3 regions of the Rhizobium sp. 01L410 genome follow, and region 3 is predicted to be linked to each of the others. Evidence: riboswitches for the same ligand, from Rfam matches in the RefSeq annotation. Region 3 holds a riboswitch; each other region holds the start of a gene.
What was found. A riboswitch is a leader RNA that binds a small molecule or an ion and turns the genes downstream of it on or off. The one in region 3 is predicted to bind cobalamin.
Positions count from the first base shown of each region.

Region 1: linked by a shared signal. The riboswitch ahead of nrdH (glutaredoxin-like protein NrdH) and the one ahead of bluB (5,6-dimethylbenzimidazole synthase) in region 3 are both predicted to bind cobalamin.
Region 2: linked by a shared signal. The riboswitch ahead of AC1DV9_RS24990 (ABC transporter substrate-binding protein) and the one ahead of bluB (5,6-dimethylbenzimidazole synthase) in region 3 are both predicted to bind cobalamin.

Region 1 is NZ_JBFTST010000001.1:420,782-431,017, forward strand. It holds partial or broken gene AC1DV9_RS01895 (GMC family oxidoreductase) at 1-880, shown strand, start outside; gene AC1DV9_RS01900 (MarR family winged helix-turn-helix transcriptional regulator) at 975-1,451, shown strand; gene AC1DV9_RS01905 (FUSC family protein) at 1,502-3,511, shown strand; gene AC1DV9_RS01910 (DUF1656 domain-containing protein) at 3,518-3,727, shown strand; gene AC1DV9_RS01915 (HlyD family secretion protein) at 3,724-4,611, shown strand; gene nrdF (class 1b ribonucleoside-diphosphate reductase subunit beta) at 4,618-5,592, opposite strand; gene nrdE (class 1b ribonucleoside-diphosphate reductase subunit alpha) at 5,764-7,923, opposite strand; gene nrdI (class Ib ribonucleoside-diphosphate reductase assembly flavoprotein NrdI) at 7,893-8,303, opposite strand; gene nrdH (glutaredoxin-like protein NrdH) at 8,316-8,537, opposite strand; cobalamin riboswitch at 8,788-9,011, opposite strand; gene metE (5-methyltetrahydropteroyltriglutamate--homocysteine S-methyltransferase) at 9,162-10,236, opposite strand, start outside.
Region 2 is NZ_JBFTST010000014.1:59,042-69,277, reverse strand. It holds gene AC1DV9_RS25010 (isopenicillin N synthase family dioxygenase) at 1-696, opposite strand, end outside; gene AC1DV9_RS25005 (hypothetical protein) at 884-1,447, opposite strand; gene AC1DV9_RS25000 (ABC transporter ATP-binding protein) at 1,583-2,347, opposite strand; gene AC1DV9_RS24995 (FecCD family ABC transporter permease) at 2,344-3,384, opposite strand; gene AC1DV9_RS24990 (ABC transporter substrate-binding protein) at 3,381-4,397, opposite strand; cobalamin riboswitch at 4,563-4,818, opposite strand; gene AC1DV9_RS24985 (GntR family transcriptional regulator) at 4,979-5,665, shown strand; gene AC1DV9_RS24980 (GntR family transcriptional regulator) at 5,705-6,379, shown strand; gene AC1DV9_RS24975 (bifunctional sugar phosphate isomerase/epimerase/4-hydroxyphenylpyruvate dioxygenase family protein) at 6,389-8,275, opposite strand; gene AC1DV9_RS24970 (transporter substrate-binding domain-containing protein) at 8,518-9,348, shown strand; gene aroQ (type II 3-dehydroquinate dehydratase) at 9,445-9,894, shown strand; gene AC1DV9_RS24960 (amino acid ABC transporter permease) at 9,891-10,236, shown strand, end outside.
Region 3 is NZ_JBFTST010000002.1:326,933-337,168, reverse strand. It holds gene AC1DV9_RS06185 (NADP-dependent malic enzyme) at 1-446, shown strand, start outside; gene AC1DV9_RS06180 (DUF2865 domain-containing protein) at 571-1,668, shown strand; gene bluB (5,6-dimethylbenzimidazole synthase) at 1,665-2,348, opposite strand; cobalamin riboswitch at 2,392-2,573, opposite strand; gene AC1DV9_RS06170 (TolB family protein) at 2,591-3,421, opposite strand; gene AC1DV9_RS06165 (hypothetical protein) at 3,563-3,769, opposite strand; gene AC1DV9_RS06160 (NAD+ synthase) at 3,814-5,493, opposite strand; gene AC1DV9_RS06155 (LTA synthase family protein) at 5,736-7,625, shown strand; gene AC1DV9_RS06150 (DUF1003 domain-containing protein) at 7,700-8,233, shown strand; gene AC1DV9_RS06145 (GFA family protein) at 8,230-8,625, opposite strand; gene AC1DV9_RS06140 (TadE/TadG family type IV pilus assembly protein) at 8,926-9,348, shown strand; gene AC1DV9_RS06135 (pilus assembly protein TadG-related protein) at 9,349-10,236, shown strand, end outside.

The sequences.
Region 1 (10,236 bases), on a different contig from region 3:
GGCGGCGATCGCAGGCCGGGAGGTGCTGGTTGCGGCCGGTACCTATAACAGTGCCAAGCTGATGATGCTGTCGGGCCTCGGTCCGGCCGATCACCTTCGCCAGCACGGGATTGCCGTCGCAGCCGACATTCCAGGCGTCGGCGCCAATCTTCAGGATCATCACGAAGTCCCGGTGATCGCGACGACCAGGGGCAAATCCGGATATTTCGGCGAGGACAAGGGCTGGCCGATGATCCGCAACGGCCTGCAATATCTGTTCTTCGATTCCGGGCCGGTGACGACAACGGGGATCGAATCCTGCCTATTCTACGATCCGGATGGCGGCGAGCGGCCGACGGTGCAGCTCTATTGTGCTCCGATCGTCTATCTCGACCGCGATGTCTCCTCCGCCAAACCCACCTGGGGCGTGACCTTTACCTCATGCCTTCTGAGGCCGAAGGCGCGTGGCAGCGTCCGGTTGCGCTCCGCCAATCCCGCCGACCAGCCGCTGGTCGATTGCAATTTCTTCGGCGATCCCGATGATCTGAGGCTGACACTGGCATCGCTGAAGACAGCGCGGCGCTTGCTGGAAACCGAGCCTTTCCTGTCCAAGATCGACATGGAGATCCTCCCCGGCCGCGCCATCCAGGATGAAGAGGCCCTGACGAAATTTGCCGGGCAGACGGTCAAGACCAACTACCATCCCTCCGGTAGCCTGCGCATGGGGCCGGACAGCGACCCCATGGCGGTCGTCGGCAGCGACCTTCGTGTGCGGGGCATCGACGGCCTCCGGGTCATCGATTGCTCGATCATTCCCTTCATCCCTTCGGGCAACACCAACGCTCCGGCGATGGCAATCGGCTCGAAGGCTGCAGAGATGATCGCCGCCAGCCACGCCTGAGCTAAAGGCCGCCCAGCATGGCCAGATTGCCGCAGCCAATAAAATAGATAGCGAATAATTTGAATCCTATCGAATTTGGTGTTATATGCAGCGCATGGACACCTACAACAGCCTTCAGCGCGTCTTCACCGCCAACCTGCTTTCGACCGGCCGCCAGTGGCGCCGCGCCGTCGACCTTGCACTCAGCAGCCACGGAATCTCCGAGGCCTGCGCCGCCCCGCTTCTCTGGATCGGCCGCCTCGGCGGCGGTGTCCGCCAGGTGGTGCTGGCCGGCCATGTCGGCATCGAGGGGCCTTCACTGGTTCGTCTTCTCGATCAGCTCGAAACACTTGGCCTTGTCGTCCGCAAGGACGATCCTGCCGATCGTCGCGCCAAGGGTCTTTATCTGACCGATGAGGGCAGTGCCCTTGCGGCGCGTATGGAAGCCGTGCTCGACGAGCTTCGCGAGCGCATTCTCCAGGATGTCAGCAAGGCCGACCTTGAAGCTGCCGTGCGCGTACTGCAGGCTTTCGACAATATCGAGGTGACGCAGACCAGCGCCCTCGAAAAGGAAATCGAGGCAGCGTCGTGACATTGGGATGGCGTGACTGGCTTTTCTCGGGCAAGGCCTTCCTTGCATCGATGCTGGCGCTGTTCGTGGCGCTGTCGCTCGACCTGCCGCGGCCCTACTGGGCGATGGCCGCCGTTTATGTGGTGGCCAATCCGCTGGCGGGCGCGACCAGTTCCAAGGGACTTTATCGCGCGCTCGGCACACTGCTCGGCGCTTCGGCGGCGGTGTTCTTCGTTCCTCTGTTCGTCAACGCTCCGGAGCTCCTGTCTCTGGTCGTGGCGCTCTGGACCGGCACGCTGCTCTTCATCTCGATGCTCGACCGCAGTGCTCGAAGCTATGTCTTCATGCTCGCCGGCTATTCGCTGCCGATGATCGCCCTGCCTTCCGTCGGCTCGCCCGAGACGGTTTTCGATACGGCGCTTGCCCGCTCGGAAGAGATCATCATCGGCATCGTCTGCGCCAGCATCGTCAGCGCCGTCATCTTTCCGGCCAGCGTCAGCTCGCTGCTCGGTCAGCGCATCACCACCTGGCTCGATGATGCCGGAAGCTGGGCCGACGAGATCCTGCGCGGCGAAGGCGCCTCGCCCGCCACGCCGCTGAAGCGCCAGAAGCTCGCCTCCGATGTGACCGGTCTTGATCTCGTCATCAGCCAGCTCGGCCATGACGCGAATGGCCGCGATATCGTCCGTCATTCACGCGAATTGCGCGGCCGCCTGCTGATGCTGCTGCCGCTGTTTTCTTCGCTTGCCGACCGTCTTCACGCGCTGAAATCGTCCGGACAGGAGCTGACGCCGGCGCTCTCCGTCTTGCTCAACGATGCCGCCGCCTGGCTGCAGCAGGGCGGCAGGGGAAAGCCGGATGGTACAGGCGCGAACCTGCGCCGCCGCATCGATGACGTCCAGACCTCGGAAAGCGACGAAACCGGCTGGAACGCCCTGCTTTATCGCAGCGCGCTTGCCCGCCTCGGCGAGATCGTCGATCTCTGGCACGATTGCCTGACGCTGCGCGACGAGATCGCCAGCGGCCGCCATGCCGGCCCTTGGCATCCGGTTTTCCGCCACCGCCAGGTGGTCGGCCGCGTCAGGCATTATGACTATGCGCTGATTGCCTTCGCTGCCGGTTCCGTCGTTGCCGGGATCGCTGTCGCCTGCTTCTTCTGGATCTTCACCGGCTGGCAGAATGGTGCGGGCTTTGTGACCATGGCTGCTGTCGCCTGCTCCTTTTTTGCCGCGATGGATCGCCCTGCGCCCTTCATCCGGTCGATGTTCATCTGGTCGGCTCTGAGCCTCGTCATTTCGTTCATCTACATCTTCGCGATCCTGCCGGCGGTCAATTCCTATGAGCTGCTGGTGGTTGTCTTCGCACCGCCATTCCTGCTGCTCGGACTGCTGATCACCCGCCCGCAGTTCAACATGCTGGCGATGCTGCTATCGGTGAACAGCGCGAGCTTCATCGCCCTCCAGGATCGCTACACATCCGACTTCACCACCTTCACCAATGAGGCGGTCGCGGCCCTTGCCGGCATCGGCTTCGCATTGGTCTGGACGCTGATCGCCCGCCCCTTCGGCGCCGAGCTTGCCGCCTGGCGGCTGGTTCGCGCCGGATGGAGGGATCTGGCAGAGACCGCAGCCGGCGAACGCCGCACCGACCACGAGCGGCTCTCGGGCCGTATCCTCGATCGCCTCGGCCAGCTGGTGCCGCGCCTCGCCGCCGTCGAGGATCGCGAACTAAAAAAGGTCGATGGCTTTGCCGACGTCCGCCTCGGCTTCAACGTGCTGATGCTGCAGACCCGGCGCAAGGAGCTCAGTGGCGCAAGCGCCCTTTCCGTCGGCCGCGTGCTGTCGGGCATCTCCGATTTCTACCGTGCCCGGCTCGATGCCGGCCAGGCAATCGAGCCGCCCGACGAGTTGCGTGCCGCGATCGACGACAGCCTCGGAACCATCGCCCATGAACAGGCGGAAACCCGGGACAATATCGATGCCCTCGTCGGCCTGCGCCGGGCGCTCTTCCCTGAGGCGCCGCCGCCGGACTGGCCCACGCCCGAAACCATCTCAACCCCGCTTCAGATTGCAGCCGAGTAAGCCGTTATGCCTGCCGAATTCGATCTCTATGGCGTCTATGTGCCGCGCCTTCTCGTTCTCATGGTGCTTTCCCTTCTTCTCGTGATGATCGTCCGCCGCGGACTGAGCTGGGTGGGCGCCTATTCGCTCGTCTGGCACCGCGGTCTCTTCGATCTCTCCTTCTATGTGCTGCTTCTCGGAGCAGTCTCCTCCCTGACACGCTGGTACTTCGCATGAACACGCTGAAATCAATCTCCCGCCTGATCGTCACCCTCGCCTTCGTTGCCGCCGCCGCCTATGCCGGCCACGGCCTTTGGGTGCATTACATGGATGAACCCTGGACGCGCGACGCGCGCCTGCGCGCCGATGTCGTTGGCATCGCACCGGACGTTTCCGGCCTTGTCAGCGACGTCACCGTCAAGGACAACCAGTCGGTGAAGAAGGGTGATGTGCTCTTCCGCGTCGATGGCGAGCGCTTCAAGATTGCTCTGGCGCAGACCGAAGCGGCGCTCGAAGGTGCAAAGGCGATGCTGGAGCAAGCCCGCCGCGAAACCGATCGCCAGCAGCGCCTCGGCGATGCCGCTTCCGTGCAGCAAAAGGAACAGGCGCGCACCGCCGCCGACCAGGCCGAAGCCACCTATCTGCAGGCTGTTGCCAACCGCGATCTGGCGCAGCTCAATCTCGACCGCTCAGCCGTCAAGGCGACCGTCAACGGCACGGTTTCGAACCTCAGTCTGCGCCCAGGCGACTATGTCACCGCCGGCACGGCCAAGGTAGCGCTCGTCGACACCGACTCGCTGCGGGTCGAAGGCTATTTCGAAGAAACCAAGCTGCCGCGTATCCATGTCGGCGATAGCGTCACAATCCATCTGATGGGCCATCGCCAGACGCTGGAAGGCCATGTCGACAGTATCGCGACCGGCATCGAGGACCGCGAGCGCACGTCGGGAACCGGGCTGCTGGCCAATATCAACCCGACCTTCAGCTGGGTACGGCTGGCGCAGCGCGTTCCGGTTCGTATTAATCTCGACAAGGTACCTGACGGCGTGCAACTGATTGCCGGTTTGACCGCGACGGTCGAAGTCGGAGGCCAAAGCTCCGCCCTCGCCTCGCTCGACTGACGTTGCTTAAAAGTTCCAGTCCTCGTCCTCGGTCGCCACGGCCTTACCGATGACGTAAGACGAGCCGGAGCCAGAGAAGAAGTCGTGGTTCTCGTCGGCATTCGGCGAGAGCGCCGAGAGGATCGCCGGATTGACCTTGCAGGCCTCCGGCGGGAACAGAGCCTCGTAACCGAGGTTCATCAGCGCCTTGTTGGCGTTGTAGTGCAGGAACTTCTTGACGTCTTCGGTCAGCCCGACGCCGTCATAAAGCGCCTCGGTATATTTGGCTTCGTTGTCGTAGAGCTCCAGCAGCAGATCGAAGGCGAAATCCTTGATCTCCTGGCGGCGGGCCTCCGGCAGGCGGTCGACGGCGCGCTGGAACTTGTAGCCGATATAGTAGCCATGCACCGCCTCGTCGCGGATGATCAGGCGGATCATGTCGGCGGTGTTTGTCAGCTTTGCGCGGCTCGACCAGTACATCGGCAGATAGAAGCCGGAATAGAACAGGAAGCTTTCGAGGAAGACGCTGGCAACCTTCTTCTTCAGCGGATCGCCTGAAGCATATTGCTCCATGATCAGCGCCGATTTCTTCTGCAGAAACTCGTTCTCATCGGACCAGCGATAGGCGTCGTCGACGTCAGGCGTCGAGCACAGCGTCGAGAAGATCGACGAATAGGAGCGCGCGTGCACCGCCTCCATGAAGGAGATGTTGGAAAGCACCGCCTCCTCATGCTGGGTCGAAGCATCGGCCATCAGCGTCACCGAGCCGACGCCGTTCTGGATCGTGTCGAGCAGCGTCAGTCCGGTAAAGACCCGGATCGTCAGCTGCTGCTCTTCCGGCTTCAGCGTCGCCCAGGAGGGAATGTCGTTCGAGAGCGGCACCTTTTCCGGCAGCCAGAAATTGCCGGTCAGACGGTTCCAGACTTCGAGGTCCTTGTCGTCCTCGATGCGGTTCCAGTTGATGGCGCGGACGCGGGTTACGGGCTTGGCGTGCATGTTCATGGGTGTGTCCTTTGGACCGAATTCATCTGGTGGCCCCCTCATCCGCCTGCCGGCACCTTCTCCCCGAGGGGAGAAGGGAAACCGCGGCGGCGTCTCGCTCAACATCCCCTCTCCCCTCGAGGAGAGGGCTAGGGCGAGGGGGCCGCTTACTCAAACGTCAGCAGCTAAAACTCACAGCGTGCACGACACACATCCTTCCACCTGAGTCCCCTCCAGCGCCAACTGGCGCAGGCGGATGTAGTAAATGGTCTTGATGCCCTTCTTCCAGGCGTAGATCTGAGCCTTGTTGATATCGCGCGTCGTCGCGGTATCGCGGAAGAACAGCGTCAGCGACAGGCCTTGATCGACATGCTGGGTGGCAGCCGCATAGGTGTCGATGATCTTCTCCGGCCCGATCTCATAGGCGTCCTGGTAATAGTCGAGATTGTCGTTGGTCATGAAGGCGGCGGGATAGTAGACGCGGCCGATCTTGCCTTCCTTGCGGATCTCGATCTTGGAGACGATCGGATGGATCGAGGAGGTCGAGTGATTGATGTAGGAGATCGACCCTGTCGGCGGCACCGCCTGCAGGTTCTGGTTATAGAGCCCGCCTTTCATGACGGCCTTCTTCAGCGCTAGCCAGTCTTCCTGGGTGGGAATTTCGATACCAGCATTGCTGAACAGGTCGGCAACCGTCTGCGTAGCCGGTTTCCACTCCGTTTCGGTATATTTATCGAAATATTCGCCCGAGGCGTATTTGGAATTCTCGAAACCCTTGAAACTCTGGCCGCGCTCGACCGCGAGACGGTTCGAGGCGCGGATGGCGTGATAGGTCACCGTGTAGAAATACATGTTGGTGAAATCGACGCCCTCTTCGGAGCCGTAGTGTATCCGCTCGCGGGCGAGATAGCCGTGCAGGTTCATCTGACCCAGGCCGATCGCGTGGCTCTCGTCGTTGCCCTTCTCGATCGACGGGACCGAGGAAATGTGGCTCATGTCCGATACGGCCGTAAGTGCCCGGATCGATGTTTCGATCGTCTTGCCGAAATCGGATGAGTCCATGGCGGCGGCGATATTCAGCGAGCCGAGATTGCAGGAAATGTCCTTGCCCATCACCTTGTAGGACAGATCGTCGTTATACTCGCTGGCTTCGCTGACCTGCAGGATCTCGGAGCACAGATTGCTCATGGTGATGCGTCCGGCGATCGGGTTCGCCTTGTTCACCGTGTCCTCGAACATGATGTAGGGATAGCCGCTCTCAAACTGGATCTCGGCGACGATCTGGAAGAAATCGCGAGCCTTGATCTTCTTCTTCTTGATACGGCTGTCGGCCACCATCTCGCGGTATTTTTCCGTCACCGAGATCTCGGTGAACGGCACGCCGTAGACGCGTTCCACGTCATAGGGCGAGAACAGGTACATGTCCTCGTTGTTCTTGGCGAGCTCGAAGGTGATGTCTGGAATGACGACGCCGAGCGACAGCGTCTTGATGCGGATCTTCTCGTCCGCATTCTCGCGCTTGGTATCGAGGAAGCGCATGATGTCGGGGTGGTGGGCATTGAGATAAACGGCGCCGGCGCCCTGGCGTGCTCCGAGCTGGTTGGCATAGGAGAAGGCGTCCTCGAGCAGCTTCATCACCGGGATGATGCCGGAGGACTGGTTCTCGATATGCTTGATCGGCGCGCCCATTTCGCGAATGTTGGTCAGCGACAGCGCCACGCCACCGCCCCGCTTTGACAACTGCAGCGCCGAATTGATCGAGCGGCCGATCGATTCCATATTGTCTTCGACGCGCATCAGGAAGCAGGAGACCAGCTCGCCGCGCTGCTTCTTTCCGGCATTGAGGAAGGTCGGCGTTGCCGGCTGGAAGCGGCCGGAGATGATCTCATCGACCATGTCGCGGGCCAATGCCTCGTTGCCCTGTGCCAGCGCCAGCGCCACCATGCAGATGCGGTCTTCATAGCGCTCCAGATAGCGCTTTCCGTCAAAGGTCTTCAGCGTGTAGCTGGTGTAATATTTGAAGGCGCCGAGGAAGGTCGGGAAGCGGAATTTCTTGTCATAGGCGTGGTCGAAGAGATCGCGCACGAAGTTGAACGAATACTGGTCCAGCACCTCCTGCTCGTAATAGCCCTCGGTGATCAGGTAATCGAGCTTCTCCCGGAGATTATGGAAGAACACGGTGTTCTGGTTGACGTGCTGCAGGAAATACTGCTTCGCCGCCTGCCTGTCCTTGTCCAGCTGGATCTTGCCGTCCTCGTCATAGAGGTTCAGCATCGCGTTCAGCGCGTGGTAATCCAGCCCGGTTTCCGCGGCCTGCGCCTTTACAGGGCGTTCGAGAACTGCCGTGTCCAAAATCGTTCCAATCCGTGTTTGACGTTGGCAACATCATCAGCCGTACCCAGGAGTTCGAACCTGTAGAGGTACGGCACCTGGCATTTCTTCGCGATGATGTCGCCGGCGAGCCCGAAGGTCTCTCCGAAGTTGCTGTTGCCCGCGGCAATCACGCCGCGGAGGTTCGAACGGTTTGCCGCATCGTTCAGGAAACGGATCACCTGCTTGGGCACGGCTCCTTTGCCGCCCTCGCCGCTATAAGTCGGGAGGATCAACACGTAGGGCGAGACGGCTTCGAGCGTCTCGCCAGTGATGGGGATGCGCCGGGCGGGAAGGCCAAGCTTTTCGACGAAGCGATGGGTGTTTTCCGACCGGCTGGAAAAATAGACGATCTCGCCCATCGCAGCCGCCGCTCAGGCGAGCGCGCTGATCATGTCGGGGCGGAAGCCAGCCCAATGCTGCTCGCCGGCGATGACGACGGGAACCTGGCGGTAGCCGAGACCCTGCACCAGATCATAAGCGGCGCTATCGGTGGAAACGTCGATGATCGTGTAGTCGATGCCCTGGCGATCGAGCGCGCGGGTGGTTGCGGTGCACTGAACGCAGGCGGGCTTGCTGTAGACGGTGATGCTCATGGGAAAACCTCGTAACTAGAAGGCATGGGATATCGTTCGGACATCCGCCGATGTCCGCGCTTGCGATCGAAAAGGAAGACAGCCGTTGCCGGTTGCCGGGCGTCAGCAGCCCGTCATTCGCGCCGGTATGATCTGAAACTCAAAGACATAAGACTTCACCCCGAAGTGGCTCATGCGGGACACACCGGAGGAAGCGAAGAGGCGGCATCATGCCCACATCTCATCGCTCGCCAGCCGGACACCCCGCCCGTGGACGTTTTCGCTCAAGGCAGGTCTCCTGGCTTGCGGATCATCACATTCATCCCGGTCTTCCCAGATCTTCATGACCCAGTGACCCGAAATGGGACAGATGCTCGCCGCTCACAGTTGCGGGGGCAGCTCCGGCATTGCTCCGCCTTGCGGCAGATCTCACCGAATTCCCGTCTTAGCCCGCGATCCTTGCGAATCGAGGGAACCTCGAACACTAGATATAGTACGCGAGTCTATTTTTACGTCAATGGATGGTTCAGGTTTCGGGTGCCGCAAGCCGAAAAAATGAATGCGATGTGGATAACAGAAGATTAATGCAGATTGGCTGTGGAAAAGAGAAGCCGGCAAAAGCCGGCTCCTCGAATGCGATGACGATCAGGCCGTTGCCGTGGCAACGCGTTCGCGCAAAGACCGCGCCGCCGCCACCATATTGACTAGCGCTGGCTTCACTTCCTCCCATTTGCGGGTCTTCAAGCCGCAATCCGGATTGATCCAGAGCTGCGAATCGCCAAGCCGCTCGCGCGCCAAAAGAAGCAGACTCGTCATATCGGCAATATCGGGAACGCGCGGCGAGTGGATGTCGTAGACACCCGGGCCAATTTCGTTCGGATAGTCAAAACTGCGGAATGCCTCCAGCAGCTCCATCTTCGAGCGCGACGTCTCGATCGAGATCACATCCGCATCCATCGCGGCGATAGCATCGATGATGTCGTTGAACTCCGAGTAGCACATATGCGTGTGGATCTGCGTCGCGTTGCTGACACCGGTCGAGCACAGGCGGAAGCTTTCGACGGCCCAGTCGAGATAGGTCTTCCATTGCGAGCGCCGCAGCGGCAGGCCTTCCCGGAGTGCTGCCTCGTCGATCTGGATCATTCTGGCGCCGGCCTTTTCGAGATCACCGACCTCGTCGCGAATCGCCAGCGCGATCTGCCGGCATGCTTCGCTCCGGGCGATATCATCACGCACGAAGGACCAGTTGAGGATCGTCACCGGTCCAGTCAGCATGCCCTTCACCGGCCGGTCTGTCAGAGACTGGGCATATTGCCACCAGCTTGTCGTCGTCGGCTTCGGCCGCGCGATATCGCCGAAGATAATAGGCGGGCGGACATAGCGCGACCCATAGCTCTGTACCCAGGCATGCTGCGTGAAGGCAAAGCCTGACAGCTGCTCGCCAAAATACTGCACCATGTCATTGCGCTCGAACTCGCCATGGACGAGCACATCGAGGCCGATTTCCTCCTGCCAGCGGATGGCTGCTTCGGTTTCCTTGCGCAGGAAAGCCTCATAGTCTGCATTGCTGAGCGTCCCCTTCGTGTGTGCCGAACGGGCCTTGCGGACTTCAGGCGTCTGCGGAAAGGACCCGATCGTCGTCGTCGGGAACAGCGGCAAGCGGATATCCGTCTGCTGGATCGCCTTGCGCTCGGCGAAACCGGCCTTGCGGCGCTTCATG
Region 2 (10,236 bases), on a different contig from region 3:
GATCCAATCACCGGCCTCTGTGCGGACGCGCAGGCCGGGCGTCTTGTCCTGGAGAAGAACGGTGACGAAGCCGCCATCCTTGTGTGCCCCGACGCCCTGATCGGTCTCGGCGACATCCCGGCCCGGATACCGGATGATCTTCAGAAGCTGCGACGGCTGCGGATCGTAGATACCGGCGAAGACATCTTCCGGCTGGTCGAGCGCAACAGCGATGGCCTTCAAAATATCGATGCCGATCCTTGTCACTTCCGCTTGATAGGCGAGAAGAAGCGGTTTCAGTTCAGGAAGGGCTTCCGGCCACTGGTTCGGGCCCTGAAGCCATTTCCATGGCGGCGTGGCGGGACCGATCTTCGCAGCCGTACCTTCGGTGTTGATGTCGAGCTGCTCGCGCCAATCCTGTTCGCCGCGCGTGCGTTCCTGCCCGGCGCGATTGTATCCTCTAAAATGCGGTGACTTGATCATCTCGATCTTCAGCTTCTCGTCCATCGGAAGCGCAAAGAACCTTTTGGACGCGGCAATGACATCGTCGATGAAAGCCTGCTCGACCCCGTGCCCGGTGAGATAGAAGAAGCCGTGATCATGAAGCACATGGCGAAGCTCTGCGACGAAAGCCTCGCGTTCCCGGCCGTGAAACCGCGAGATATCAAGCACAGGCAGCGCACTGCCGGATGGGTTGGCGTCGTTCAGGGCCGTCATGAAAGTCCTCGTATTCTGGGGCGCGTCGAAGAGCCCAGCATAGAGACGATCGAACGGACTGAAACACAGATCCGTTCAAGGTCGCGGTTCAGATTGAAAAACCGTTGCCCGCCACGGCCGGACGGAAGAACAAATCACCGGAAGAGACACGCCGACACCACATATGCCCGTTGCCGGTGAAAGCGCTCTATCGCAGCATCGGTGCGTCTGCCGTGACAAACAGCAGCCGCAAGGCCGCGGCGAGAAAATGGGCGAGCGCAAGAGCGGCAGCAGCGGCAGCGTTGATCACCAGCACCTGCGAAATGACGGCAATAGAAAACGCGCCTTGGCCCGATGGCAGGACGGACGTCGCTGCGAAGAGGACGCCTTCATACACCACGAAGGCAGCCAGAAACGTGCCGGCAGCCATAGCAAAGATGCCGGTCTGAAGCCTGATAACAACAAATGCCGCCAGGAGAGAGGTAGCAGCAGCCACGCCGATGGCGAGACCCCAGGCATAGCTGTCCCAGGCCTGCGGGTAGCCGAGAATGAGATAACCCACCACCTGGTTGCCCAGCCATGCGAGCAGAACCGCATAGATCGCCATTTGCCGCGGAAGCGCCATGGCGGAAACCGCCGACAGCGCAACGAAGGGCGTGACGCATGCGAAATAGAGACTAAGGACGACGCTGGAGCCCGCTGTCATGGCAATCCAGGCTGCCGCGGCACCCGTTGAGACGGGATGCAGAGGAAGCTGACGACGTTCGGTCATGACCATGCTCCAGTTCATCGGGATCTACTGTAGCGAACTTCCAGTGAAATGCCATCCCGGCAAACTGGCGCAACACTCCCAATTGCGCGCGCCGGCAATTCTCCATGAACCTCAGGCAGCGGCTCAAGGCCATCTTCAGTCTATCGCATATTGAATGTTGTAGCGGCCGTGCACCGCCGATTGCTCGACATACGCCCGGACGCCAAAGACGCGGGCAATCAGATCTTCGTTCAAAACCTCCCATGTGGTTCCTAATGCAACCACTTTACCCTTCTGCAGCACGGCGAGGCTGTCGCAGAACATCGCTGCGAGATTGAGATCATGCATGGCAATGATGCAGGTCGTCCCGAGTTTCGACACGAGGGATAGAATTTCGAGCTGGTGCTGGATATCGAGGTGGTTTGTCGGTTCGTCGAGCAGGAGCTCGGTCGGCGTCTGAGCCAGAGCTCTCGCGATATGGACGCGCTGACGCTCCCCGCCGGAAAGTGTCTGCCATATCTGTCCGGCGCGGTGTTTCATGTCGACCCGCTCCAGGGCCATGTCGACGGCCGCATCATCTCCCGCATCCCAGGCAGAAAGCAGGCCGCGATGCGGCGTGCGCCCGAGCTGGACGACGTCACGCACGGTCAGCGGCGTATCGGTTGCCGATTGCTGCTCGACGAGAGCAACGCGCCGGGCGAGACTGGCTCTAGAGAGGATGGCGACGTCGTCCTCGCCGAGACGGATAACGCCGCTATCGACGCGGCGCAGGCGGCAGATTAGCCGCAGCAGGCTGGACTTTCCCGAGCCGTTCGGGCCCAGCAGACCAAGCACCTTACCTGGGGTCACCGATAGCGTGATGCCATCGATGATTAAGGTGTCGCCGGCCGAATAGGACACGGTATCGATGGAGATGCTCATGCACTTCTCCCGACGCGATAGAGGATGATCGCGAAAGCTGGGGCGCCGAAAAGCGCGGTGACCACACCGATCGGCAAGATCTGTTGCGTGATGATGATCCGGGAAACGATATCGGCCCCGACCATGAAGATCGCACCGCCGAGCGCCGTGGCCGGTAGGAGACGGCTGTGGGACGGGCCAACGATGAAGCGGGCGGCATGCGGGATGACGAGGCCGACAAACCCGATAGAACCGACCATGCTGACGACGGCCGCAGTCATGATCGCGGTGATGCCGAAAAGAACGATCTGCACCCGCCGCACGGCAACGCCGAGCGATGCGGCGGCATCCGAACCGAAGGCAAATGCATCGAGCGCGCGGGCGTGGAACTGGCAGGCGGCGAAGCCGGCGATCGCGATCGGCACCGACAGATAGACATCGGGCCAGCGGACGCCGCTCATCGACCCCAGGAGCCAGAACAGCACGCCGCGCGCCTGTTCCGCATTTGCGGATGTCGTGACGATATAGGAGGTGAGCGCATTGAAGAGCTGCGAGCCGGCAACCCCGCAGAGAATGATCCGTTCGCTGGAGCCCCCGGTGCCTGTCGCAAGAATGCCGACAAGCAGGAAGGCCACCACCGCACCGATAAAGGCACCACCCGACAACGAAAGAACGCCATAGCCGAGTCCGAGGATCATGACACAGACGGCCCCGGTCGAGGCGCCGGCGGAAATGCCGAGCACGTAAGGTTCGGCGAGCGGGTTGCGAAGAAGCGCCTGGAGGATGGCACCGCAGAGGGCGAGAGAAGCGCCCGCACTGGCCGCCGCCAAAGCGCGGCTGAGCCGGTAGTCCCAGATGACGCCTTCGTGGATGCGGCTGAGTTCGAACGCCGTTCCAAACAGCCGGTTCGAAACCGCCTTGGCGGTTGTCGCAACTGGGATCGCAATCTCGCCGATCGAGACGGCAAGGCTGATCATGACGCCAAGGAGGAGAACGGCGGCGGCGGTGAGCGCAACGAGCGCCCACCACCGGCGTTGCCAGGAAGCGGCAACTTTCACTGCGTAAGGCCGAAGGTCTTGATGCCGTTTGCCAGCGTTTCGATGCCGTCGATCGTGCGGATCGTCGGGTTCATCGACTGGGCGTCCATCATCACGAAATGCTTGTTCTTGACGGCCTCGAGTTCCTTGGTAACCGGATCACTCTCCAGGAAATCGATCTTTACCTTCGGATCATCGGCGGCATAGCGGCGGCGGTCCATGGTCGCGAGGACGATGACGGCAGGATTTGCCTGGGCAATCGTTTCCCAGCCGACCAACGGCCATTCCTCTTCGGTCGTGACGACATTCTTCGCGCCGACCGTCTTGAGAATATAGGCCGGAGCGCTGTTCTTGCCGGCGATGAAGGCGTCGCCCTTGACCTCTTTGCTGGAGAACCAGAAGACAACGGGCAGGTTCTTGCCCGAGGCACCCGAGATCGAGGCAACGGCTGCAGCCTCACGCTTCTTCAGATCGGCGATCAGGGCATCGCCGCGATCCTTGACGTCGAAAATTTCGGAGAGCTCCGCGATCTCCTGATAGATCAGGTCCATCGTGAACAGCTCCTTGCGAACGCCATCACCGCCATCGGCATTGATCTTGGCGACGCAGTCGGCAGGCGCGATGTAGGTATTGATGCCGAGATCGGCGAATTGCTCGCGCTTGCCGACAGAGCCTTGCGCACCGACATGCCATTCGAATTCGGCGGCGACCAGATCGGGTTCCTGACCGACGACGGCCTCGAAGCTTGGATCGTTGTCGGCGAGCCTTTTGATCTTGCTATTTGCATCGGCATATTGCGGCAGGACCGGCCCGACCCAGACGGCGGTACCGGCGACCTTGCCGGCAAGACCAAGCGAGAACAGGACTTCGGTCATCCCCTGGCCGATCGAGACGATCTTCTCAGGCGCCTTCTTGAACGTGACCTGCTGCCCGCAGTTGTTGAGGGTCAGAGGATACTGCGTGGCGGCAAGGCTTGTACCGGCGAAGCCGGTCAGGCCGAGGGCAAATGTGAGCGTGGCGATAATCTGGCGCATGGGACCTCGATTTAGGAGAAGCGGGCAGCACGACGCCGCGGAACACGGCGTGACTGCTCACGCAGCGCGGACGCGGAAAGCCCAATCGAGGCGGATGGAGGCCATGTATCGGCGAAGGGTCAGGTCAAACATGTCTGTTCCTTTCCAGGCATCCCCGCCCGGCTGATTGGATCGTGTTTGACGGCAGGTCTCCTGGCTCGCGAATATTCGCCTCTCATCTGCCTTCCCGCGATAACATCGCAGTGGCATGGCCTTGCGGCCCAAGGGAGACATCCAGCAGGCTGGTCTCCCGTGATGATCGGCAATCCGCTTACAGTTGCGGGGGCAGCCACGGTCTTGGTCCCTTTTGGGTCGTCCGCACCGTGTTCCCTATTAATCCCGTCGGAGACTTCCTCCGGGAACCGTCGGATGCAGTTACGACGCTAATATCCCGGCCGTCAAGACGCGCAGCGCGCCACCCTGGTTCGGCAATCAGGGTTCAGTACCCGCAGAACGGCCGCCAATCGCGTTTTCGCTTGTTGAATACGGCATACTTATTCCGTTATATATGAAGAAAATGGGAATATCAGAGGTAATGGCCGTTGAACGAAATCTCAAACGAGACCGTCGCAGAGAGCGGCTATCGGCAAATAAGGGCGGATATCATTTTCGGGCGGCTTTCTCCGGGGCAGAAGCTCAAGCTTGAAAATCTGAGAATCGCCTACCAAACCAGCGTCAGCACACTGAGAGAGATTCTCAACCGCCTGACATCGGAAGGCCTCGTCGTTGCCGAGGGGCAGCGCGGCTTCGAAGTCGCGCGTGTTTCGGTCGCCGACCTGAGAGAGACCGCAGCGCTGCGTCTGCTTCTCGAGGAGCACGCGCTGGAGCAGGCCTTCGAACAGGGCGATGTCGAATGGGAAGCGCGGCTGGTCTCGGCCCATTACAAGCTGGCGCGCATGGAAGAGGTGATGGCCTCGGGCGATACCAGTAGGGCGGAAGACTGGAAGCGCTACGACTGGGAGTTTCACCAGGCTCTGATCTCGGCCTGCGGATCGCGCCTGCTGATGGAAACACATTCGGCGGTGTTCGACAAATATCTGCGATATCAGATGGTGGCATTGTCCTATCGCGGCGGCGTTGCGGAAGAAGAGCACAAGCAACTGCTGGAGGCCGCTCTTCAGCGCGACATCACGACGGCGAAGAGAATATTGCAGCGGCATATTCAGCAGGGCGTCGAGCATGCGCTGAGCAAGGGTTCACTGGCGACCATTCGCCTATCGGCAGGATAATGTATTCCACGCACGATGGTGCGGGACGTAGAGGAATCAATGCTCAAAGTGACCGGTGAACATTCCGAGACTGTCAGCGACGTCGTCTCCCGGCAAATTCGTCAGGATATCATCTCCGGGACATTGGCGCCGGGTGCGAAGATCAAGCTGGAGCAGGCCAAGGAGCACTATTCGATCAGTGTGTCGTCGCTGCGCGAGATCCTGAGCCGCCTGACCACCGAAAACCTGGTGCTCGCCGAAGGCCAGCGCGGCTTCGAAGTCAGCCCCGCTTCGCTCAAGGAGTTGGAGGAACTCGCCGATCTTCGCACTGTGCTGGAGACCCATGCCATCGGCCTGTCATTTGCCGCGGGGAATCTCGAATGGGAAGGGCGCATCGTCGCCGCGCACCACAAGCTTGCGGCCGCCGAAAAGAGGCTGCTTGCCGGCGACGCCTCGCGCACGATCGACTGGGTCCGCTACGATTGGGAGTTTCATCAGGCGATCGTCTCCGCCTGTAATTCGGCGACGCTGATGGAGACGCTGTCCTCCGTCTTCGACCGTTTCCTGCGCTATCATATGCTGGCTCAGAGTTTTCGCGGCAAAGCGGTTGTCGACGATCACAGGCTCCTCTTCGAACTCGCGCTGAAGCGGGACGTCGAGGGCGCCCGCGCCGTTATCCGCCGCCACATATTGAGCGGCGTTGAACATGTGGTGAAAAGCGGCCGCATCGCCTAGCGATGGCAGTCAGAAGGCGTCCTTCGGGATGCCGTCCGGCCGCATCTGCTTCTTCAGCGCCGCAATCCGGAAGATCGCGTTCGGCGCGCCGTAGCCGCGATAGCCACGGCGCTCGACGATCTCGAAGAAGAACCCCTCCCCGTAGGTCCCGCTGTAGAGCTGGAAATACTCACCCTCGTCGTCGCGATCATAAAGGATGTTTTCTGCCTTCAGCCGTTCGCTGAGATCGGGATCGAGCCCGAAGCGGGCCTCGACGTCATCGTAGTAGTTGGGCGAGATGTGCAAGGCTTTGAAGCCCTTTTCACGCAGGGCTTTGGCGGTGGCGAAGATATCGGCTGTCGAGAAGGCCAGATGCTGGATGCCTGAGCCGAATTTCTCCGCGATGAAGTGACCGGCAAGCGTTCTGCGATTTTCAGCGCCGTTCATAGTGATGCGAAGCGATCCGCTGGCATTTTCGATGACCTGGCTGCGCACCACGCCGCCGGGATCGATGATATCGACCATCGGCGTTTTCCGGGTCTCGAAGATCGAGGTGTAGAACAGCATCCAGGTCAGCATCTCGTCGTAGGAAACGGTCTGCGCAATGTGATCGACATCGAGAAGCCCTGCATCCGCATTGCAATCGTCCTCCACCGGTTCGAAATCGATTTCGGAAAAATGGCCGAGCGGACTCTTGCCGTCGATCAGATAGATCAGCCCCCCACCGACACCGCGAATGGCTGGGATTTCCAGCTCGCCTTCGGCAACGGTCTGGCGGAAAGGCTCGGCATCCAGCGCCAGCGCCCGCCTGTAGGCCGCGTCGGCATCATCGACAACCAGTGCCATTGCGTAAGCAAAAGTGCCATGCACAGCATAGGCGGCGTTGGCGAAACCGGCCGGATCGACATTCACGAGAATGCGGATCGCGCCCTGCTGGTAAAGGCTTACCCTCTTGGAGCGATGCACGCCCGCCTTGCGGAAACCAAGCGCCTTGAGCAGGTCCTCGAGTTCGCCGGCCTCGTCCTCGTCGGTCGCGAACTCGATGAAACCGATCCCTTCGGCGGGGGCACGCGGCGGCATGGAGGCCCCGATTGCTGTCTTGGTGCTCCGGCTGACCTGGTCACCGAGATAGATCAGCGAGCGGTGGCCATCGGCCGCGATTTCGCGCGTCGAACCGCCACGGAACTGGTCGTTGAAGATCTCCAGCGAAAAATAGCCATCATAGCCGGTTGCGGCGACCGCCTCGGCAAAGGCCGAGACCGGCAGATCGCCCTCTCCCGGCATGTTGCGGAAATGACGGCTCCAATAGAGCAGATCCATGTCGATCAGCGGTGCATCGGCGAGCTGGACGATGAATATCTTTTCCGGCGGGATGGAACGGATCGAATTGACATCGATCTTGCGCGACAGCGAGTGGAAGCTGTCCAGGATCAACCCGATATTGGGATGATTGGCGCGGCGCACGATTTCCCAGGCGTCGCGATGGTCGTTGATGAAGCGGCCCCAGGCAAGTGCTTCGTAGCCGACCTTCAGCCCTCTTCGCGCCGCGCGCTCTCCGAGCTCATGGAAATCGGCGGCGGCACGGTCGATGCCGCCAAGGGCTACGGACGACACATTGGAGCAGACGAGCACGAGGTCTGTTCCGAGTTCCTGCATCACATCGAACTTGCGCTCGGCGCGATCGAATGTCCGGCCGCGCAGTGGCTCCGGCATGCCCTCGAAGTCGCGGAAAGGCTGAAACAGCGTGATCTCCAGACCGAGGTCTCTCGCCATGCGGCCGACCTCGGCAGGGCTGCTGTCATAGGCCAGAAAGTCGTTCTCAAAAATCTCCACGCCGTCGAAACCAGCCTTGGCGATGGCCTCGAGCTTTTCGGGCAACTCGCCGCTGATGCTCACGGTGGCAATCGAGGTCTTCATATCTGGAATCCTTTCATGCTGTGCCGCCGGATGGGCGGCTACGCAGGTATCCGCGGAAATCGGCTATAGGCATTATGCAGAATGTCGTGAGGATTTCAATTCAGTTGGTGAATTATGAATCATCATAGGTTTTATGAAAAATAGGTTGATTTGAAATCGCGCCTCTGGCAATTATGGCGGCATACGGTCGGGGAGAGGATGACTGCTGCAGTCGGACGGCCGGCTAACGGAGGAGGAAACACATGTTCAAATCGATGCTGACACGCCGTAATGCGATGCTGGGAGCAGCGGCTCTCGTGACCGCGATCGGGCTCGCGAACCCGGCAGCCGCCATCACACCGGACGAAATCAAGGCGCGCGGAAAGCTGATCGTCGGCATTCAGGGCGACAATCCGCCCTGGGGCTTCGTCACCAGCGCCGGCAAGCAGGATGGTCTCGACGCCGACATCGCCGCGCTCTATGCCAAGGAACTCGGCGTCGAGGTCGAATTCGTGCCGCTCGAGGTCAATAACCGCATTCCGGCCCTGACGACCGGCCGCGTGGACGTGCTGTTCGCCACCATGGCAATGCTGCCGGACCGCGCCAAGGCCGTCCAGTTCTCCAAGCCCTATGTCGCCAATGCCATCGTTCTGATCGCGCCGAAAACGATGTCGATCAAAACCAACGACGACATGGCAAACCTGACGATCGGCGTAGCCAAAGGCGCTGCACAGGACACGCAGGTGACCAAGAACGCCCCGACGACGGCAACCATCCGCCGCTTCGATGGCGATGCACCGAGCGTCCAGGCGCTGGTCTCCGGCCAGGTGCAGGCCCTCGGCGGCAACATCTTCTACATGGATCGCGTCGAGAAGGCCCGCCCGGGCGAATTCGAGAACAAGCTTGAATTCCAGAAGCTCTACAACGGCGCCTGCACCCGCCTTGGCGAGAAGGAAATCAACGCCTCGATCAACGCCTTCGTCGACAAGATCAAGGCCAATGGCGAGCTGAAGAAAATCTACGACAAGTGGATGAAGGTGCCGGTACCGGAATTCCCGGAGAAGCTCGAAGGCATTCCGTTCGCCGTCAACTGAGCCAAAAGCTCGCAACTATCCAAACCCAAGGCGGGCATCGCGATGCCCGCCAATCCGGCCCTGCGCCCGAAATCTATCCCGTTTGAGATTCGCGACATGACCAAGACCATCTTCGTCCTCAACGGACCGAACTTGAACCTGCTCGGTGAACGCGAGCCCAGCATTTACGGCTCAACAACGCTCGCCGATATCCGGCAGATGTGCCTCTCCAAGGCAACGAGCCTGGGTTTCGAGGTCGATTTCCGCCAGACCAATTTCGAAGGGGAACTGGTGGAAAGCATCCATCAGGCCCGCAAGGAAGCCTGCGGTATCATTATCAATCCGGCGGCCTATACATTCACCTCGATCGCACTTCTCGACGCCTTGAAAACCTTCGATCCGCCGAAGATCGAGCTGCATATTTCCAATGTCCATGCCCGCGAGGAAATCTACCACAAGTCCCTCGTGTCGCGCATCGCCACCGCCATCATGATCGGTTTCGGCGCCCGCGGCTATGAACTCGCCATCGATGCTATGGCAGGTATGGTGGGAGCGGCGAAAACATGAACTACCAGCTGGATTTTACGCCTGTCATCGATGGACTTCCGAGCCTCCTGCTTGGCTGCCTCGGCACGTTTCTCCTGGCGATCTGCGGCATGCTGCTCGCAATCGTCATCGGCATTGGCGGCGTGGCACTGAGGGATTCCCCGCTGAAACCGGTCCGCTGGCTGATCATTGGTTTTGTCGAGCTGATCCGCAACACGCCGTTTCTGGTGCAGATCTTCTTCCTCTATTTCGCCCTGCCGCTTGCCGGCATCCGGCTCGATCCGACGCCGACGGCGATCATTGCGCTCGGCATCAATGGCGGCGCCTACGCGATCGAGATCATCAGGGGCGGCGTGCAATCGG
Region 3 (10,236 bases):
CTGAATCCGCCGTTCTGGCTGCCGAGGAAATCAAGCGCTTCGGCATCACGCCGCGCGCCGCCCTCGTCTCGCATTCCAATTTCGGCTCGCGCGAAAGCGAAAGCGCCACCAAGATGCGCAGTGCCCTGCAGCTGATCCGTGACGCCGCGCCCGATCTCGAAGTCGATGGCGAAATGCATGGTGAGAGCGCAATCGCCGACGAAATCCGCAAGCGCGTCATGCCCTCCACCACGCTGCACGGCGAAGCCAACCTGCTGGTCTTCCCGAACCTCGATGCCGCCAACATCACGCTCGGTGTCGTCAAGTCGATGACCGACGGCCTGCATGTCGGCCCGATCCTGCTCGGCACGGCGCTCCCGGCCCACATCCTGGCTCCGTCGGTGACGTCGCGCGGTGTGGTCAATATGGCGGCGCTCGCCGTCGTCGAGGCCCAGCAGCCGGCGTGATTTGCCGTAGATCGGAAAAATGCGTTAGAATTCCGTCGTTAGCTTGTTAACGGAAGGCAGCTAGACAGAACGGATGCGGCAAATGCTCTGCCGCTTCCGGTTTACTATGCTGCGGGATGATACCGTGAAACGCCGAAGCCTGACCCTTGCTCTCTTTCTCGCTACTGCCGCGCCCGCGGCGGCGCAGACCAGCGCGATCTGCGAAGATCTGCGCGGACGCCTTGCCGACCTGCCGCAGGTGATCGGCAACGGCCCGGAGATCCGTCAATATGCAAGCGCCATAGCCGAACAGAACCTCGAGCTACGCAAGCTGCGCAACGACCTGCGCAGCAACGGCTGCAGTGTCGACAGCATGGTCGTCATCGGCGGCGAGAATGACCGCTACTGCAGCGATCTGCAGGAATCGGAATCGCGGATGATCGACAACATCCACTACCTCCAGGACCGCCGCAACCAACTGCGGGAGGCCGGCGGCAGCGATGTCAACGAACGCCGCGAACTGATGGCCGCCCTCGACGATAACGGCTGCAACGACGATCCGGGCTATCAGCCGGACGAGCGCGCCTATGTCCCTGCGCCAAGTACCGAAGAACAGGCGATGCGCGGCGACACCTTCATTCCGCTCGGCAACGGCGAAGAAGGCAACACGCAATATGGTGTGCCGCGCGGCGAGATGATGTCGCATGTCAGCACCATGTGCGTGCGCAGCTGCGACGGCGGCTTCTTCCCGATCAGCACCAATGCGACCTCGATCGATTTCAGCCGCGACGCCTCGACCTGCTCGAAAATGTGTCCCGGCATCGAGACCGAACTTTTCTATCAGGACGTTTCGAATACCGACGCCGCCAACATGATCTCGGCCGCGACCGGCGCGCGCTACAGCGCCATGCCAAACGCCTTCGCCTACAAGAACCGGGCACCCGGCGAGAAATCCTCCTGCACCTGCAATCTGACCGCCTATTACGAGCAGATGCGCAAGAACCAGACCGTCAGCGCGCCGCCGCCAAAGGGCTCGATCACGACAATCACCACCAAGCCGCCGGCAACGGCCGCCCCCACACCGGCTGCGCCGCAGGCACAGGTACCGGACCGCCCCTACGACCCCGGAAACAGCAAGGTACGCCAGATCGGCCCGCAATTTCTCGCGGGCGACCAGGGCAGTATCGACCTGAAGAACCCGGCAACATCGGGCCCGCAGCCGCAGCAGCAACAGCGGAATTAGCGGCGGCCCCAGCCATCGCGGAAGATCAGCTCGTCGAGCGGCAGCCGCTGCCGCCAGCCTTTGACGGCCAGCTCGGGCTCGCTATAGAGCGTATCGACATAGCCGACGCAGAGCCAGGCGACGATCTCGATATGCACGGGCACGCCGAGAATGTCCTTGAGCTCGCTCTCGTGGAAAATGCTGACCCAGCCGACGCCGATGCCTTCAGCCCGTGCCGCGAGCCAGAGGTTCTGCACGGCACAGACGGTCGAATAGCTATCCATCCGCGGGTTATGCGTGCGCCCCAGCACGACGTCACCGCTGCGCGACGGATTGCAGGTGATGCAGATGCCGAGCGGCGCCTTGAGGATGCCCTCGAGCTTCAGCGATCGGTATGTCGCCTGCCGCTCACCATCGAACATCCCGGCCGCCTCGCGGTTCGCCCGGTCGAAGGCGTTCCAGACGCGCTGGCGGACAGCGACATCTTCGACGACGATAAAATTCCAGGGCTGCATGAAGCCGACCGAGGGCGCGTGGTGTGCGGCCTCAAGCAGCCGCATCAGCACATCGGATGGGATGGGATCAGGCAGAAACTGGTCGCGCACATCGCGCCGGGTCATGATCGCCCGGTAGACGGCGTCGCGCTCGTCAGCGGAAAAGGCAGACGCGCCTTCAAGCGCATCCTTGTTCATGGGCCGCATCGTCAAATCCCCAACAACGCAACCGCCCCGCCGTCCGCACGGGATCAGTCTATGATGCCAGGCCGGTCTTCTGACTTGGCGTCATCCGCCCGCCGCAGCCTTCCCGGTGTCAACCAGTGGCATGATGCGGCAGGCGTCGGCCTTACAGCGTTGGGCACGTTCCGGGCTTGCACCGGATTCCCGATTCTCCCGCGACAAGCGGGCACCTGACCGAAGCGTCTTGCCCGCTTTTACGAGACGCTTCAAGTAGCCGGGAAATACCGGACATAGGCAAACTCGTCACCATCAGGTGACCAGCAGGGAACATTGATCGTGCCCTGCCCGCCGAACAGCTCGAAAAGCGTCGTCAGATTGCCGCCGTCCATATCCATCAACCGCAGCCGCACATGCAGGTCGCGCGGATGATCGAAGACGTCAGGGTCGTAGGAAAGCAGCAGCACCTTGTCGTTGGTAGGCGCCGGATGGGCAAACCAGTTGCCGTAATTGTCGTGCGTGACCTGCTCGAGGCCGGTCCCATCGGGATGAATCCGCCAAATCTGCATCAGCCCGGTGCGGCTGGAATTGAAATAGATCCACTGGCCGTCGAAGGAATAGTCAGGCCCATCATTGCGCCCCTCGCCATGCGTCAGCCGCCGCTCGGCCCCGCCATCGACGGAAATCGTATAGATGTCGAAGAGATCGCCGCGGATGCCGCAATAGGCGAGTTCCTTTCCGTCAGGCGACCAGCCATGCCAATAGGATGGCAGGTTTTCGGTGATCTGCTTTGGCGCGCCGCCTTCCGACGGCAGCGTATAGATGCAGGATTTGCCGTGCTCGGTCTTGTCGGAAATCACATAGCGGCGGCCATCGGGCGAAATGCCGTGATCGTTGTTGCAGGCCGTGGCAAAGCCGGTATCGACCTGCTGCAGACCGCCCTCACCATCCGGTGACAAACGATAGAGAAGGCCATCACCGTTCAGCAGTAGGTAGCGGCCATCGGGCGAAAAATTCGGCGCCTCGATCAGCTGCTCCGTCTGGAACACGACCCGGCTCTGACCGGTGAGGATGTTGTAGATCTCGACCGAACTGCGCATGCATGCCTCCCGCATTTGCTGCGGCCCGGCGCTTAGCCGTTCCGCTTCATTCTGATTTGCATGCGGTTTGTGCCATGCATCTGCGTTTCGATAAAGGCGCAGCGCTTCAAAAGCGAACTGAGGTTCAAGGACACGAAATCCTCAGTTCAGAAGATGCCAACTCACCAGGAAAGGATGAATTCCAGATGCGACGGCGCCGACCGTAGCCAATGTAGCGAGAACAATCTGATATGTTTCGAGCTTCAACCGGCGCTCAAGAACAACCGTCTCGCCCCGCCAATAAAGCCGGTTTGCTTCGTCCAATTGAAAACCATCGAGCTCATCCAAGGCAATTGTGCGCAATGCCATGCTCGTCACCTCTCAATCTAGACAAACAGCAATTGATGATACCCCTACCGATCCCTAAAACGGTTGGTGATTGGATAGCGGCGGTCGCGGCCGAAATTCTTCTTGGTGATCTTCACGCCGGGCGCCGATTGGCGGCGCTTGTACTCGGCGAGATAGAGCAGATGCTCGATCCGGTGCACGGTCGCGACATCGTGGCCGCGCGCGACAATCTCGTCGACACCCATTTCCTTTTCGACGAGGCATTCGAGAATGTCGTCGAGAACCGGATAAGGTGGCAGCGAATCCTGGTCGGTCTGATCAGGCCGCAGTTCGGCAGAGGGCGCCTTGTCGATGATGTTTTGCGGGATCACCACGCCTGACGGTCCGAGCGCATCCGGCGGCACATGCGCATTGCGCCAGCGCGAGATCGCATAGACCTGCATCTTGTAGAGGTCCTTGATCGGATTGAAGCCGCCGTTCATGTCGCCGTAAAGCGTCGCATAGCCGACCGACATTTCCGACTTGTTGCCCGTCGTGACGACCATCGAGCCGAACTTGTTGGAGATCGCCATCAGGATCGTGCCGCGGGCGCGGCTCTGCAGGTTTTCTTCGGTGATGCCGCTATCGGTGCCTTCGAAGAGGTCCGAGAGCGCCGAGGTAAAGCCGGTCACCGGCGCCTCGATCGGCACGATATCATAGCGGCAGCCGAGCGCCTTGGCGCATTCGGCGGCATCCTTCAGCGAATCCTCGGACGTGTAGCGATAGGGCAGCATGACGGTGCGCACCCGCTCCTCGCCCAGCGCATCGACGGCAATCGCCGCGCAGATCGCCGAGTCGATGCCGCCGGAGAGGCCAAGCACGACATTCTTGAAGCCGTTCTTGTTGACGTAGTCGCGGAAGCCGAGCAGGCAGGCGCGGTAATCCGCCTCCTCTTTCTCCGGAATATGCGACATCGGCCCTTCGCTGCAACGCCAGCCGTTGTCGCCGCGCTTCCAGGTGGTCACGGCAAGCGCCGGTTCGAACTGGCTCATCTGGAAGGCAAGCGACTTGTCGCCGTTGAAGGCAAAGCTCGCGCCGTCGAAGACCAGTTCGTCCTGGCCGCCAAGCTGGTTGGCGAAGATCAGCGGCAGGCCTGTTTCAATCACCTGTCGCAGCGCCACCTGATGGCGCACATCCACCTTGCCGCGATAATAGGGCGAGCCGTTCGGCACCAGCAGGATTTCGGCGCCGCTTTCGGCCAGCGTCTCGCAGACGCCGAGATCGTTCCAGATCTCCTCGCAAATAGGCACGCCGATCCTGACGCCACGGAAATTCACCGGCCCCGGCATCGAGCCTTCGGCAAAGACGCGCTTCTCATCGAACTCGCCGTAATTCGGCAGATCGATCTTGTCCCGGAACACCAGGATCTTGCCGCCATCGAGCACCGCGACGGAATTGTGCCGCCCTGTCTCGCCCTGCCGCGGGAAGCCGACGATCAGCCCCGGTCCGCCATCCGCGGTATCGGCAGCGAGATCCTCGATGGCCTTGAGGCAAGCCTTCAGGAATGCCGGTTTCAGCACCAGATCCTCGGGCGGATAGCCGGAAATGAAAAGCTCGGTCAAAAGCAGCAGATCCGCGCCCTGACGGGCCGCATCGGCGCGTGCCTCGCGGGCTTTGGCAAGATTTCCAGCAACATCGCCGACCGTTGGGTTGAGCTGGCCGACGGCAATCCGGAGCGTGTTCAAGGGAGCGTTTTCCTGTGTCATGTCATCTATTTAGCGCGCGCGCGTTCGCCCCGCAACGTGTCCTGCCATGAAAAGCCGCCGGGTCTGCTCAGACGAAAATTCAAATCTTCGGGAAAAGCAAGGAAACATTAATGGTTCATCTAGCGTTCATGGCGGGCATGTGACAGTTCGGTGAAGGTTTTATGACGCCGGGATGACGGCGGGAATGACATTGGAGTCCGCCCTTGATCGCGTTGGTCATGAAGTCCGCGCAGGCCAGAAGAATGGCGCTGCTTTCTGCTGGTCTCGGCGCGAATGTCCGCTCTCCCGCCGCCCGAGCCGCCCTCAGCATCGCATTCACCTTTTCGATGGCGCTGCTCAGTGTCATCGCCGTCGAATGGATCGCCCGCAGCACGCTTGCCGATGTCGGCGATTTCCTGACCTCGACGGCCCGCCCCGGCATGACCACCGTCGTCATGCTGACCATCCTGATGCTGACGCTCGATGCCGCCTTCGGCCGCCGCTATCTCTCGGCGCTGATCCTCGTTCCGCTTGTCTTGATCCCGGCTTTCGTCTCCAATCAGAAACAGCATTACCTGTCCGATCCCTTCTATCCCTCGGACATCCTCTTCGGCCGCCAGATCATGGAATTGCTGCCGGTGATGGTGCGTGACCGGCCGTTCACGGCCATCGCCATCGTCGTCGGCCTGGTGCTGCTGGCCGCCGGCATGGTGTTCGGCTGGCGCTATGCCTGGCGCACCTTTCCGAAGCTGTCGAACCAGGCGCGTCTTCGCCGCCTCTGCCTCGGCCTACCGGTGATCGCCGCCTTCGGTTCGCTGATGGATTATTCGCAATATTCCTACATCCGCGACCGCCTGCAGGTCGTGCCGATGATGTGGGACCAGAAGGAAAATTACCGCAGCAACGGCTTCATCCTGGCCTTCATCTTCAACGTACCGATGGCCGATGTGGCAGCCCCTGCCGGCCTCAATGCCGAGGCGCTCGACGCGATCCCGGCCCGCAATTACGGCTATCTCGCCGGCCCGCGCGAAAAGCCCGATGTCATCATGCTGATGAGCGAATCCTTCTGGGATCCGACGCGGCTGAAGAAGCTGAATTTCAGCGCCGACCCGATGCCTGTTATCCGCGCCTCGCAGTCCGGCTATGTGTTTTCGCCCGAATTTGGCGGCATGACCGCCAATGTCGAGTTCGAGGCACTGACAGGCTTCTCCAATGCCTTCCTGCCCTATGGCAGCATTCCCTATCAGCAATATATCCGCCGCGACGTGCCCTCGCTTGCGACCTTCTTCCGCGGCGAAGGCTACACGGCGCGCGCGCTCCATCCTTTCAGCGGCTGGTTCTGGAACCGCAACGAGGTCTACAAGGATTTCGGTTTCGAGGAGTTCCGCACCGAGGAAACCCTGCCGCCGATGGAAAAACGCGGCATCTTTGCCTCCGACGACTCGCTGATGAAAGAAATCATGCGCGAGGGCGACGGACTGGATAAGCCGTTCTTCTTCTTCGCTGTCACGCTGCAGGGACATGGCCCCTACGAGGCCAACCGCTACGCCCACAACTCGATCGACATCCAGGGCGACATTCCGGAAGCCGACCGCGCAACGCTCGCGACCTATACGCAGGGTGTCAAGGAAGCCGACGACAGCCTGAAGATGCTGATGGACTGGGCCTCGCATCGCGACCGCGAGACGATAATCGTTCTCTGGGGTGACCACCTGCCGCCGCTCGGCAATGTCTATATGAGCGCCGGCTACATGCCGGACCAGGTCGCCACCCGCAAGGCGCCGCTCGACGTGATGAAGCAGCAGCACGAGACGCCGCTGGTGATCTGGTCGAACAAGAAGGGCGTCAAGCAGGATGTCGGCACCATCAGCCCGTCGCTGATCTCCTACAATCTCCTGAAGTTCGCCGGCTTCGAGCATCCCTATTACACCGGCTTCCTCGGCCGGGTGCAGAAGAAATACGACATCATCGACCGCTACCAGCTGGCAACCCGCAAGAACGAGGTGACGCCGGACTGGGTGCTCGATCCGAAGAAGCTCGATCCCTTGGTGCGCGATTACCGCTACCTGCAGCACGACGTCATGTTCGGTAAGGCGCAGACGCTCGACCGCTTCTTCCCGCAGCATGTGATGGTCACCAAACCGGGCAGCTAAGACACTAATTCGCATTGCATTCAGGCCATCAGCGGGAATACTGGCTCCGACGCGATACAGCATCGGAGCCTCGCATGTATAACCTCCCCAATTTCATCCACACGCATTTCGGCAAGAGTGCCGACGAACTCGGCGACATCGAGAAGCGCGTGCTGCAGAAGGCGCATGAACGGAAGATCATCTCCACCAACGTCAACGCCGTCCTTTCCGCCGAGTCGTCCTTCGGCCAGCGCATTGCCGATGGCATCGCCCGCGTCGGCGGCTCCTGGTCCTTCATCCTGACCTTTCTGGCCTTCCTGGTGATCTGGACTGTCATCAACACCATCATCCTGGCGACGGGCGCCTTCGACCCCTACCCCTTCGTCTTCCTCAATCTCATCCTCTCGATGCTCGCCGCCATCCAGGCACCGATCATCATGATGTCGCAGAACCGCCAGGCCGAGCGTGACCGTCTGGAGGCAGCCAAGGATTACGAGGTGAACCTGAAGGCCGAACTGGAAGTGCTGGCGCTGCACCAGAAGATCGACATGCGCGTGCTGACCGAACTGACATCTTTGCGCGAAGATGTCGCGAGGCTCAGTGCCGCGCTCGACGCCAAACGCATCTAGGCGCTTTCGGGATATTGCGGCAGGCCGTCGTTGATCTCGTAGAAATCGGCCTTGTCGGCGCAGTAGATATGGTAGCCGATGGACAACCCGCTCGGCTGATCGAAGGCACCGGCAAGGATCGAGACCGTGTCAGCGCCGGTGCGCTGCCAGAACAGCCCCGATCCGCAATTGCGGCAGAAACCGCGCTCTGCCGCATCGCTCGACTGATACCAGTGCAAAGCCTCCCGGCCGTCAATGACGAGCCCTTCAAGCGGGACGTCGGTTGAGGTAAAATACAGCCCCGTCTGCCGCCGGCACTGCGAGCAATGGCAGGCAACGACGGGCCCCGGCTTGCCAGTGCCCCGAAACCGCACGGCGCCACAGGCGCATCCTCCAGCATAGTCTCCGCTCATTGCCGCCGTCTCCATTTGAACTCCTGCGGAAACTGACGGCAGACGGCGAAGGGGTCAAATCCAATCTGTTGATGGAAAAGCTCAGTGTTTTTGATGGTTTGAAAGACCGCCCCGCACTGGTCGAGACAGGCCCTCTCAGGCCGAAAGCCATCGGGAGTTGCATGAAGTGCCCGGAGGGCTTTCCCGAAATAGGTCATCTTGCCGCGCTAGAACACACGCATTACTTTTATTAGCTAATCCAAAATTAATAGTTTCAGGCCTATACAGAACGCAGCTTACGAAGCTCGCATGAGGCGCAGTATGACAGTGTTTCGCCGTTTCCGTTCGAACGACAAAGGAGCCGCCGCGATTGAATTTGCGATCATCGCTCCGCTGTTCCTGCTCGTGATGTTGACGCTGATCGCCTACGCGATCTACCTGACCGCGGCCCATTCCGTCCAACAGATCACCGCCGACGCCGCCCGGACGGCTGTCGCCGGCATTTCCGCCAAGGAGCGCGAAACGCTGGTCGACAATTTCATCACCGCCTCGACGATCAATCATCCTTTGCTGCAGAAGGACAAGATCCACGTTACGGTGACCACGGATCCCGGCAACGTCAACCAGTTCACGGTGACGACGGAATATGATTCCGCCAATCTACCTATATGGAATTTATACACTTTTCCGCTTCCGGACCATACCATCAAGCGCTTCGCGACGATCCGGATGGGAGGCATCTGAATGACATTGAATGCCTTCAGGCTTTGCCGTGACAAGCGCGGCAACATTGCCATCAGTGCCGCTCTCTGCGCGCCCCTCATCATCTACTCCCTTGGCCTCGGGGTCGACTACGGCATGCTGACGCTGCAGCAGCGCCGGCTGCAGCAGATGAGCGACATAGGCGCCATCGCCGCTGCGTCGGACATCAACCGGGCCGCCGACCAAATTCTTGCCAATTTCACAGAGAACGGGATCAACGTGGCGGTGCTTACCGAGAACGGTTACCTGACCGGCAAGGGATCGCTCCCGAAGGACGCGGATACGTCACAATTCCAGGCTGTCGTCAGCTATTCGCTGGGCGCCTATCTCGCCGACGAGACCGTCGCCCCCGGCCAGCGCTTCGTTTCCGGAAAGCAGCCCTACGATGCCGTAAAAGTTGCAGTATCGCAGAAGGGTGAATTGGCCTTCGCCAATATCTTCGCCAGTGCCCCGACACTGAGTGCTACCGGTACCGCCTCGGCCGCAAAAGTCGCAGCCTTTTCCGTCGGCTCGCGTCTGGCAAGCGTCAACGATGGCGTGCTGAACGCCCTGCTCAGCGCCCTCCTCGGCACCACTGTCTCGCTGAAAGCGGTCGATTACGAAGGCCTTGCTTCGACCGACATCAACCTGCTCTCCTATCTCGATCTCCTGGCGACCAATCTCAACGCCAACGCCGCCACCTATGACGAATTGCTGGCGACCGATGTCTCCTATCCGCGTCTGTTGAACACGCTCGGCAAGACGCCCGGTCTCCCTGCTGCGGTCAACAAGACGATCACGGCGCTGGAGAAGGGTCTCGGCTCCACTCAGCTCAAAGTAAAGCTTGAAGATATCCTCAATCTCGGCTCCACCGGCGAACGCGCCATCGGC